DNA from 3 places in the Nicoliella sp. ESL1106 genome. Region 2 is predicted to be linked to each of the others. Evidence: riboswitches for the same ligand, from Rfam matches in the RefSeq annotation. Region 2 holds a riboswitch; each other region holds the start of a gene.
What was found. Region 2 has a riboswitch for thiamine pyrophosphate ahead of thiW (energy coupling factor transporter S component ThiW). Riboswitches for the same ligand answer to the same signal wherever they lie in the genome.
Positions count from the first base shown of each region.

Region 1: it holds a riboswitch for thiamine pyrophosphate, as region 2 does, so the genes downstream of both, thiS (sulfur carrier protein ThiS) here and thiW (energy coupling factor transporter S component ThiW) in region 2, are expected to answer to the same signal.
Region 3: it holds a riboswitch for thiamine pyrophosphate, as region 2 does, so the genes downstream of both, ACSVI6_RS02585 (ECF transporter S component) here and thiW (energy coupling factor transporter S component ThiW) in region 2, are expected to answer to the same signal.

Region 1 is NZ_CP196341.1:393,084-396,369, reverse strand. Features, by position in the region: gene ACSVI6_RS08535 (hydantoinase/carbamoylase family amidase) at 1-238, opposite strand, end outside; gene ACSVI6_RS08530 (thiazole synthase) at 247-1,014, opposite strand; gene thiF (sulfur carrier protein ThiS adenylyltransferase ThiF) at 1,016-1,678, opposite strand; gene thiS (sulfur carrier protein ThiS) at 1,681-1,878, opposite strand; TPP riboswitch at 1,927-2,021, opposite strand; TPP riboswitch at 2,103-2,196, opposite strand; gene ACSVI6_RS08515 (amino acid permease) at 2,343-3,286, opposite strand, start outside.
Region 2 is NZ_CP196341.1:82,623-85,908, forward strand. Features, by position in the region: gene ACSVI6_RS07235 (NosD domain-containing protein) at 1-1,397, shown strand, start outside; gene thiW (energy coupling factor transporter S component ThiW) at 1,475-1,987, opposite strand; TPP riboswitch at 2,066-2,158, opposite strand; gene ACSVI6_RS07245 (deoxynucleoside kinase) at 2,220-2,849, opposite strand; gene ACSVI6_RS07250 (M20/M25/M40 family metallo-hydrolase) at 3,250-3,286, opposite strand, start outside.
Region 3 is NZ_CP196340.1:652,007-655,292, reverse strand. Features, by position in the region: gene ACSVI6_RS02595 (HAD family hydrolase) at 1-242, opposite strand, end outside; gene ACSVI6_RS02590 (D-alanyl-D-alanine carboxypeptidase family protein) at 335-1,351, opposite strand; TPP riboswitch at 1,526-1,617, shown strand; gene ACSVI6_RS02585 (ECF transporter S component) at 1,710-2,264, shown strand; gene ACSVI6_RS02580 (ABC transporter ATP-binding protein) at 2,368-3,286, shown strand, end outside.

The DNA of each region.
Region 1 (3,286 bases), 310 kb from region 2:
CCGTATCCATATGGGAACCAACCGCAATCACCGAATCCGTTTGCCCGATGAAGTCTAAAAAGACGTTTCCAACCATGTCAACGGTCGCCTTAAAACCCAGTCGCTGTCCTAAGTGAATCAACCGAATTTGATTTTCAATCCAGTATTCATCATAAACCAATCGGTGTTGTCCTTCATCGGAATCAACAGTAAATTGATCTAACCAATCGTTTAAATTAAGCGTTCCTTTCATCACCATGACAGTGCCTACTTACTAACCCCAAGCAGTGGTGAAGAAGCAACCGCACCACTATTAACTACCCGTCCTGGCTTAGCAAGGTATGCTTTGCGCCCAGCTTCAACCGCTAGCTTAAATGCTTCTGACATTAATGGGATGTCGCCAGCAGTTGCCATTGAAGTATTCGCCATTACGGCATCAATTCCCATTTCCATGGCTTCAGCAGCTTGACTAGGCCGTCCAATTCCGGCATCAACAATCACTGGTACTTCGATTTCGTTGACCAAAATTTGAATTAGGTCCTTAGTGGCTAAGCCGCGGTTAGTCCCAATCGGTGCGCCTAATGGCATCACCGCTGATGCTCCAGCTTCAACTAACCGCTTTGCAGTGATTAAATCTGGTAAGAAGTATGGCATTACGGTAAAACCTTCATCAGCTAAAATGGAAGTCGCCTTGATCGTTTCTGCATTATCGGGCATTAAGTATTTTTTGTCTGGAATCACTTCTAGCTTAATGAAATCACTGCCGCTTAATTCGCGCGCGATTCGAGCCATCCGAATTGCTTCTTCGGCATTTTTACAACCAGAAGTATTCGGTAAGATAGTGACATTTTCTGGAATAAAGTTTAAGATATTTTCGGCTGCTGCTTCGGTTCTACGCAATGCCATTGTGATAATTTCAGCCTTGGCATTATGAACTGCAGCATCAATTAGGTCGTATGAATATTTACCTGAACCTAAGATAAACCGTGATGTAAAATGGTGTCCGTTAATTACTAAATCGTCTTTAATTGCCATGTTAAATTTCCTCCTTATTTTCAACCACTGGTAGTTGCATGAGTAATCTTAAAATTGCGTTTGCTTGATGACCGGCACAAATAATTACCCGTGGTGCCATCAATCCCTCTGATCCACTCGTCTGACCATCACCACTAATGTAGACGTTTGGGGATTGTTGTTTGGTTTGAATTTGATTTGCACCATGGACCCCCGCTAATCCGTTGCCCATTACTAATGGTTTATCTGGAAAAGCACTGGTCGCCCCATCGAGTAGCATCGCCTTGGCAGCAGGGTTATCAAAAGCTTCACAAATAATGTCACAGTCAGCAAAGAGTTGCTCAATATTTTCAGCACTGACCTTTGTTTTAATCGCATCCACTTTAATAAAGGGATTAAATTCTAATAAATTTTGCTTTAATGCAGTGACCTTTGGCATCCCAATTTGACTGAACTTGAACTGTTGGCGGTTCAAGTTGCTTAATTCCACATCGTCAAAATCGATTAGGGTCAAATGACCCACGCCTGAACGCGCCAATGCAATTGCAATGTTAGATCCTAACCCGCCTGAACCTGCAATCGTAACATGTGCATTCTTTAGGGCCTGATACGAGTTGTCAACATTGCGATCCTTCATCTGCATAAAAAAATCTTCAACACTGATTCCATCAATTTGAACCGTCATTGCTAACCACCTCCTACGAACGAAATTAATTCAACGTGATCATTTGGATTTAAAGTAATTCCATCGATTTCATTGCGATGGACGATTGATCCGTTTAATTCGACCACAACGTTATCTTGATGCTGAGCATATTGAGCCAATAAGAATGATAGCGGTTTTCCCGCCAATGCTTCCACTGGCTTTCCATTAATGGTTACCAAAGTAAAAACCTCCTTTCTAGACCCAAGAAAGGAGGTTTTTTAACGCACTAGTTAAGATTAAACCCCTTCCTTCGGTAGTATCAACTACATCAGGTTCAATGAGTATAATCTCAGCCAATTACTTGGCACCCCAGTGTTTAAATTATCATCACAATTGTAAATAAAAAACGGTTCCCCTAGTAAAACCCAGGAGAACCGTCCTAATTATTCGATAATTAATCAGCGATAAAAGAACTGCATCTCCCTTCGCTGGTATTAACCAAATCAGGTTCAATGGGTATGATCTCAGCCAATTGCTTGGCACCCCAGATACAATGTGATAAATATTTAATTTTGAACACCCATATATTAACACTAAGCTTAAAAATTTGTCAACAATAAAATTTTAAGCCTAGGACAGTTTGATAAAAAGCTAGCAACAAAAAATATCTTATTATCGAACGATAATAAGATATTTTTTAATATTATCCATTTATACTTGCTTCTGATTTTCTTTGGCTAATCAATACATATCCACCAAATCCAACTGCCCATACAATTGCAGCAATGGCACCTACAACATCATCGGGAATGAAGAATAAACTAGCGAAGATTACCAAAAAGAAAGCGATGGTGAGCGGACTGGTAACATTGTACCAAGGCGTTTTAAACCCATTTTCAATATAATCACTTGATTGACGATATTTCCGATGTGCAAGCATTGTTAATGCGTATACCAAGATATACATATCACTAGATGCACCAGTTACGATTGTAAAGACTGCTCCAGTCGCTGCACTAAGGCTCATAATTGGAGTGATCAATGCCAAACTAGCTGATAGTAAAATGGCAGCTGCCGGAACCCCAGAATTAGAGATTTTACCAAACTTTTCCTTCATGAAGCTGCCTTCCTTCGCTTCAGTCGCTAGTTGGTAAAAGTGACGCCCAGCTGAGAAGATACAGCTATTTAATGCCGAAGCAGCAGAAGTTAGAACCACAAAGTTGATCACAGCTGCAGCAGCTGGAATTCCAACCAATTGGAAAACTTGAACGAATGGACTTTTATCTGGTGAAAGCGAAGTCCATGGAATAATTCCCATAATTACCACCAATGCACCAATGTAGAATAGTAAGATGCGAAGTAAGGTTTCATTAACTGCCTTCTTGATCACGTGCCGTGGATCCTTTGCTTCACCAATCGTGATACTTACGAATTCAATTCCTTGAAAGGCGAAGAATACCATTGGAAACGCAGAAATAAAGTTAAATGAACCGTGGGGGAATAATGTCAAATTATTAGTAATGTTAGCAAGTGATGCATGACCAAGTGGCGTTGCGCTGTGTCTAAAGATCATAAAAATCCCGGTAACGATCAAAGCAACGATTGCGATAATTTTGATCATTGCGAACCAGAATTCGGTTTCACCAA
Region 2 (3,286 bases):
AGGGAGATACAGGTAAACAAGGCGCTAAGGGTAACACTGGTGCGACTGGTCAACAGGGGCCTAAGGGTGATACTGGGGCTACTGGACTACAGGGGCCTAAGGGTGACACTGGTACTGCTGGACTACAAGGCCCTAAGGGGGACATCGGTGCAACTGGTCTACAAGGTCCTAAGGGGGACACCGGTGCTGCTGGGACGAGTACTCCAGGAGTAAAGGGAGATACTGGAGCAAATGGAGCAAAGGGTGACACTGGTGCTCAAGGCCCAAAGGGTGATACTGGTCAAAATGGTAAAGATGCCCTATCTGATGTTTACTACAAATTAACTGATTACGGCGTTAAAAGCGGCGATACCAATACTGATTCTGGAGCAATCATTAACAAGATTATTTCCCAGATGCCATCTTCTGGTGGAACCATTTTAATTCCAAATGGTGACTTTTATCTTAAAACACCAGTAGTTATTGATAGTAACCATGTTCGCATCAAAGGAATCAATGCGGGATTACGTTCTAATGTTGATTCTCAAAACGGTACGTTGGTTACAGGGGGTGGTAGTCGATTAATCATCGCTGATGGTAACACGACGGGGATTCAAATTGGGGTTGCTAACAAGTCACCTCGAATAAGCGGAATCGAAATTGACCATCTCAATATGATCGGTAGTAATAATCCTAACAGCATTCAAACGCTAATAAGCGGTCCACAAGATTCTGATGGGTTAAAAATTCATGATATAGCAATGAAAAACGCTACCTACGGAATTACCTTAAGTGGTGCCGATACTCCAGATATCAGAGATAACTGGATTTCAGAGTTGACCAATGGTGTCCAATTGCTAGGAGCGTCACAGCAAGCTAAAATTGTTAATAACTTTATCGGTGCTCAACCTGGTGGTATTTCTGTTAAATTAGACAATCCATATGCTGCAAATATCTCCAATAACAACATTTATCCAGATGGATTCACCAATGTTGAAGTTAATAACGGTGATCATGTTATGATTTCAAACAATAACATTCAATCATACTATAGTCGGGCAATCTATATTACTGGGAACTATAACACCCTATCTAATAACTCGATTTATATTCGTGGTGATAAGGACAATCCAAAGGGCTTTGATAAAAAAATCGGGGATGTTTACATCTCAGGAAATAATAATGTCCTTCAAGGAAATCACCTCACTTCAGAACAAGAATCTGAGGCCACCCGTGAGTTAATTATGGGGGGCAATAATAACACGATTAAATTAGATACAATTGACGGAGCTACATCAAACTCCAAGGTTGTTATCAACGGAAATGCAAGTAATAACAAGGTGCTATATTCAATTAACAATGATGAATTTCAAAATGGTAATAACCCTACCAACGTCAATATTCCAATTGGCAATTAATGGTAGACACCAAATTAAATAGCATCAAAAAAGCGTAGCTATGAATGACATAGCTACGCTTTTAATTTTTAATGCAATTAATTTTTGAAGAATAACCGTTGAATCCTTTTAAATTGATTTGTTTTTACTAACTTAAGGAGAATCAAGTATGCAATGATTGATCCTGAAATTGCCCCACCAAAAAAGCGAGGTGTAAATACAAACCAAAACAATTGACTATGTGTACCAGTATACCAAACCATTACTGGATATGATGCTAGCGAGCCAATTAACCCAGTGCCAATTACTTCCCCAATAATTGCCATCCAGGTATTACGCTTATATAAGTACAATATTCCAGCTAAGAATGCTCCAAAGACAGCCCCAGTAAATGCTAATGGTGGGATTCCTAAAAATAACATTCTCATCAATGCACACACGACTGCCATAACCGTTGCATAAACTGGCCCCATCATTACTGCAGCAGTAACGTTTAAGACACTAGACATTGGTGCCATCCCTTCAATTCTGAAAATCGGTGATAGCACAAAATCCAATGCAATCATAATTGCCAAAATCGTTACCTTTTGAATTCGATTTTGTTGACCCATTCTTCATCCTCCTGTGTATAAATAAATAATAGTGTCCCAAAATAAAAAATCCCTATCTAAATAGATAGAGATTATTATGGTTGAATTATGATTAATCCCTATCGCCAGCATTACCTGGATCAGGTTCATGGGTATAATCTCAGCCAACAATCGGCACCCCATTAATATTTATACTTTAAATTATTATAACGTAATCAATACTACTATAATGCATAAAATTAGTCAAAACTAATTATTTAACAACGTGATATTCGATCTGTCTAAGTACTTCAGTTAAATCATCAGTATTATTAACATAATCATAACGATTACCATTAATCTTCATTTTAGGACTTTCACGATAACTATCATACCAACGTTGATATGCTAACTGTAATTTTTGATAGTAATCCAATAAATGTTGATTATTATTAACCTGTTCAAACTCACGGCCCCGCCGTTTAATATGCTCTAATTGGTGATTAATATCAATATCAATGAAAACCAATAAGTCTGGTTTTTTCTTACGGTTGGAATTTGGTATTTCTTGCATCATATTGTTCAAAAGGCTATCATAAACGTTCTTTTCAGTTAAGTTAATATTACCCAATTTATAGTTAACATCTGTAAAAACGGAGTCTTCATAAATTGAACGATCTAAAACATTGTTATGATGAGTCTGCGCCTTTTTAATCATTTCCAATCGTTTATTCAAAAAATAAATTTGTAAAAGAAAACCATACTTTTTTGGATTTGCATAAAACTTTGGTAAAATTGGATTACTTTCAACGGGTTCCAAAAAAGCATCCGTATCTAAATGTTCTGCTAGCTTCTGCGCTAATGATGTTTTACCAGAACCAACTGTACCAGCTAATGTAATCATTAAGATCACCCCCATTAAATAGTTATTTCCATTATATCAAATCAGTTTAATAATATCCTAGTGGAAGTAGTGTTTCAAAATGATTACCTCTTGAGCTGTGAAATTACGAAACTCAATCGACAGGTGACACTCTTGATTTAAAAATCTTAAAATTAAAAACAACGCATTCATGTCGTAATCATCAATTTCATGAAGTGGAACCACCCTAGTAAGCGTTTGATTTCGGCTAATTTCCATATAAAAATTATAGCAACGATCATATTGATCATTTACCAAAATTAAACGATATCTAGTATTAAAAAGACCTTTGAACCAAGGTTGCAATCGCTTAAGTATTAAGTTAGCGTGATGTTTAGCTTCCATCTCATTCATATCTTATTTACTTTCTTCCAATCATAAACTACTTTAAGTATGCTACAGCAATATCATAATATAAT
Region 3 (3,286 bases), on a different replicon from region 2:
GTTTCATCACGAACCACGCGATTCAAAACGGTCTCAGCACCCCCTTCGCAGATAAACGCTAAGGGAGCCTTTATCCCATGAAAAATCTGAATCATTTTGGCATACGGAGCTTCCGTCATAAAGCCCAGGTGTAGATTTTGCTTTGCCAAATTCATTAACTGTTTGGACAATCGAGATGCGTTAATTTCACCATCTGCGGATAAAAAATCACGATCAAGATCAGCCAAGATCAATTTAGTCATTTTGCAACCTCCCGAAAATAAAAAACTCACGTCTTAACCGTGAGTTTAATTTTAATTGTGATTATTATATCATTTTTGCAGATTTTTGACGATTAATTGTAAATGGATGAATTTTTATAAATGTACTTCATCAAATCACGTTGATCACTAAATTCATAAGGATCATTCAAAGTAATCGTAATCAAGCGGTGCTTCCCTGGTAGTTGGCCAGTTCCAACAAAACATAGCCCTGCAGCTGGAGTATAGCCGGTCTTTAAACCATCAACGCGCAGACTTGCATCATAGAAGGTCCGCCCCTTAAGCAGGTTGTTGTAGTTATATAGGTTTTGCCCCGCAACCTTGGCCGTACCCCTGCTAGCATCATTTAATACCTTTGGATAATAAGTTAAAACGTGTTGCGCAATTACTGCCAACGCCTTTGCACTTACCATGTTCCCAGCAGTGGCTCCACCAGAATACTTATAACCATAATGAACTAAATCATTATTTTCAAGTCCAGATGGTGAATTAAAGGTCGCAGAAATTCCCCATGCCCTTGCTTGTTTATTCATCATATTCACGAACTGACCATTTGAGCCAGCGACCCATTGTCCCAATGCAATCGTAGCTGCATTTGATGATTGGATCAGTGCTGCTTGATAGAGCTGTTTTACGGTATATTTACGACCAGCAACCAGCTTAAAGCCACCACCAACGTTATTATTGTAACTCATACTCCGTAAGCCAGCATTAGAAGTATCAACGACTTGATTCCAGCCATTCGTCTCCTGTGCTTTTCTAACCACCAGGTACAATGACATTAACTTGGCTGTGGATGCCACCTTCATTTTTTGATTAATGTTTTTAGCATAGATGACCTGTCCGTTCGTAGCATCGATCGCAATTGCAGCCGCTGCATTCTTCATCTTATAGTTTCCAGGAACAATATTATTAGTAGTGATTCCTGATGCACCATCGTCATAGTTATAATCATAATTATAATCAGCACTGACATTAACTGTTTTTGTCGAAACAACATCTAAAAATGGAGTAATTTCTGATGCTGATGCTAATCCGACAACAGCAGTTAATACAATTGCCATCTTTTTAAAATTCTTTTTAAGATCCATTTAACCAACCCTTCTCTGATTTCGATATCCTAAATAATAAGTTAACACCTTAGCACTTTATTAACAATTGATTATTGATAAATGTAAACGAAGTGTTATTTAAGATTTATGCCTGTAATATTCAAACTTGCATTTAAGAAAAAATTAAGTTATACTGTTCTAGTTAATTAAATAGATAGATGTTTGGGGTGCCTTTTTTGGCTGAGATGATACCCATTGAACCTGATCCAGTCCGTACTGGTGGAGGGAAACGTTTTATCAATGGTGTACATATTCCGAAGGGGACCTCAGTATTTGAGGTCCCTTTTTTCTGTCTATCTAAAATAATTGTTTAATTTATTGAAGGGAAGGATTTTCCATGTCTAAAAAATGGAGTCTTAGAAACATTATTTTAATTGCATTGATTGCAATTGTCTGTGGGGTTATTTTCTGGTTGACTAGTTTTATCTATAACGCATTAACACTAGTTTTAACACCAATTGGTCTTGCTCCCGCAGCAAACGATATTTCACTTGGTCTTTGGATCGTTGCTGGTCCATTAGCAGGGGCTATTTTCAGAATGCCTGGTGTTTCCATTTTCTCAGAAGTTGCCGGAGCCGTTGTTGAAATGTTCTTGGGTGACCAATGGGGAGTTATGAACGTTGTCTCAGGTTTAATTCAAGGTGCCGGAGCTGAATTAGGTTTTGCAGTTACTGGTTACAAGAAGTACGGCCACTTCCAATTATTGTTAGGTAGTATCTTCACTACCATCATTACTTTTACTTGGGATTGGTTCAAGAATGGATACAACGCATACGGTTTTGGAATGTTGATCTTCTTATTCATCGTTAGATTTATTTCAATCTGGGTATTTAGTGACCCAATTCCATTGGCCATCAAGAAGCTCCTAAACAGAAGCCACGCCATTGCATAATCATTTTAACGATTCAATGCTTCATAAATTTAAATGAATTTAAAGCACTTATAAAGCCAAGCTTGTAAGTGCTTTATTTTTAAATTACCAGGAGGAATTAACCATGACCACCGTTTCAGTTAGTCATTTTACATTTACCTACCAGCATCGCTCACAACCAGTATTAGAAGACGTGAACCTAACCTTTCCGAACGAAAAAATTAGCTTGATTGCTGGACCATCTGGAACTGGTAAATCGACGCTTTTAAAGTCAATTGCCGGTTTATATCCTGAGTTTGCCAATGGTGATTACACTGGTGAAATTAAAATTGGTGACAAGGAGATCAAAGACATTGCCCCTACTGACTTCAGCGGCTATGTGTCAATGATGTTTCAAAACCCCAATCAACAGTTTACGATGACGAACGTATATGATGAACTCCAATTTGCACTTGAGAATAGACAGTTAGATCCTAAAATCATCCCCCAACGAATCGATGATGCACTAGAATTCGTGAACATCACTAAGTTAAAGCACCGTGACTTGAACGCCCTATCCGGTGGTGAAAAGCAAAAGGTCGCCTTAGCCATCATCATCGCAATGGATTCCGACGTTATTTTATTGGACGAACCATTTGCGAGTCTAGATCGTCAATCGCGAAGTGATCTGCTATATCAATTGACCCGCTTACGTGATCAAAAGAATAAAACGATCATCTTAGTGGACCATGACCTTTCTGGTTACGACAACATTGTCGATACGTTCTTCTACCTGAAACCCAACCAATTTCAAATTCAACAGTTAAGTAATGCAGAGGTCCAAAAACTATTAGTACCATTTGATAATCAAGAGTTAGCGGCCGTCCACTTCCCGATTCCCGATAATAACGAACCAGCCGATCTGATCTTAAACAGTTGTGAACTAAAGCAAAACCAAGGCGTATTGCTAAAGGCTGACCAATTCAAATTTCCAGCAAAGCAAATCACATTGATCACAGGTGAAAATGGAATCGGTAAATCGACCTTGTTCAAAGCTTTAACAC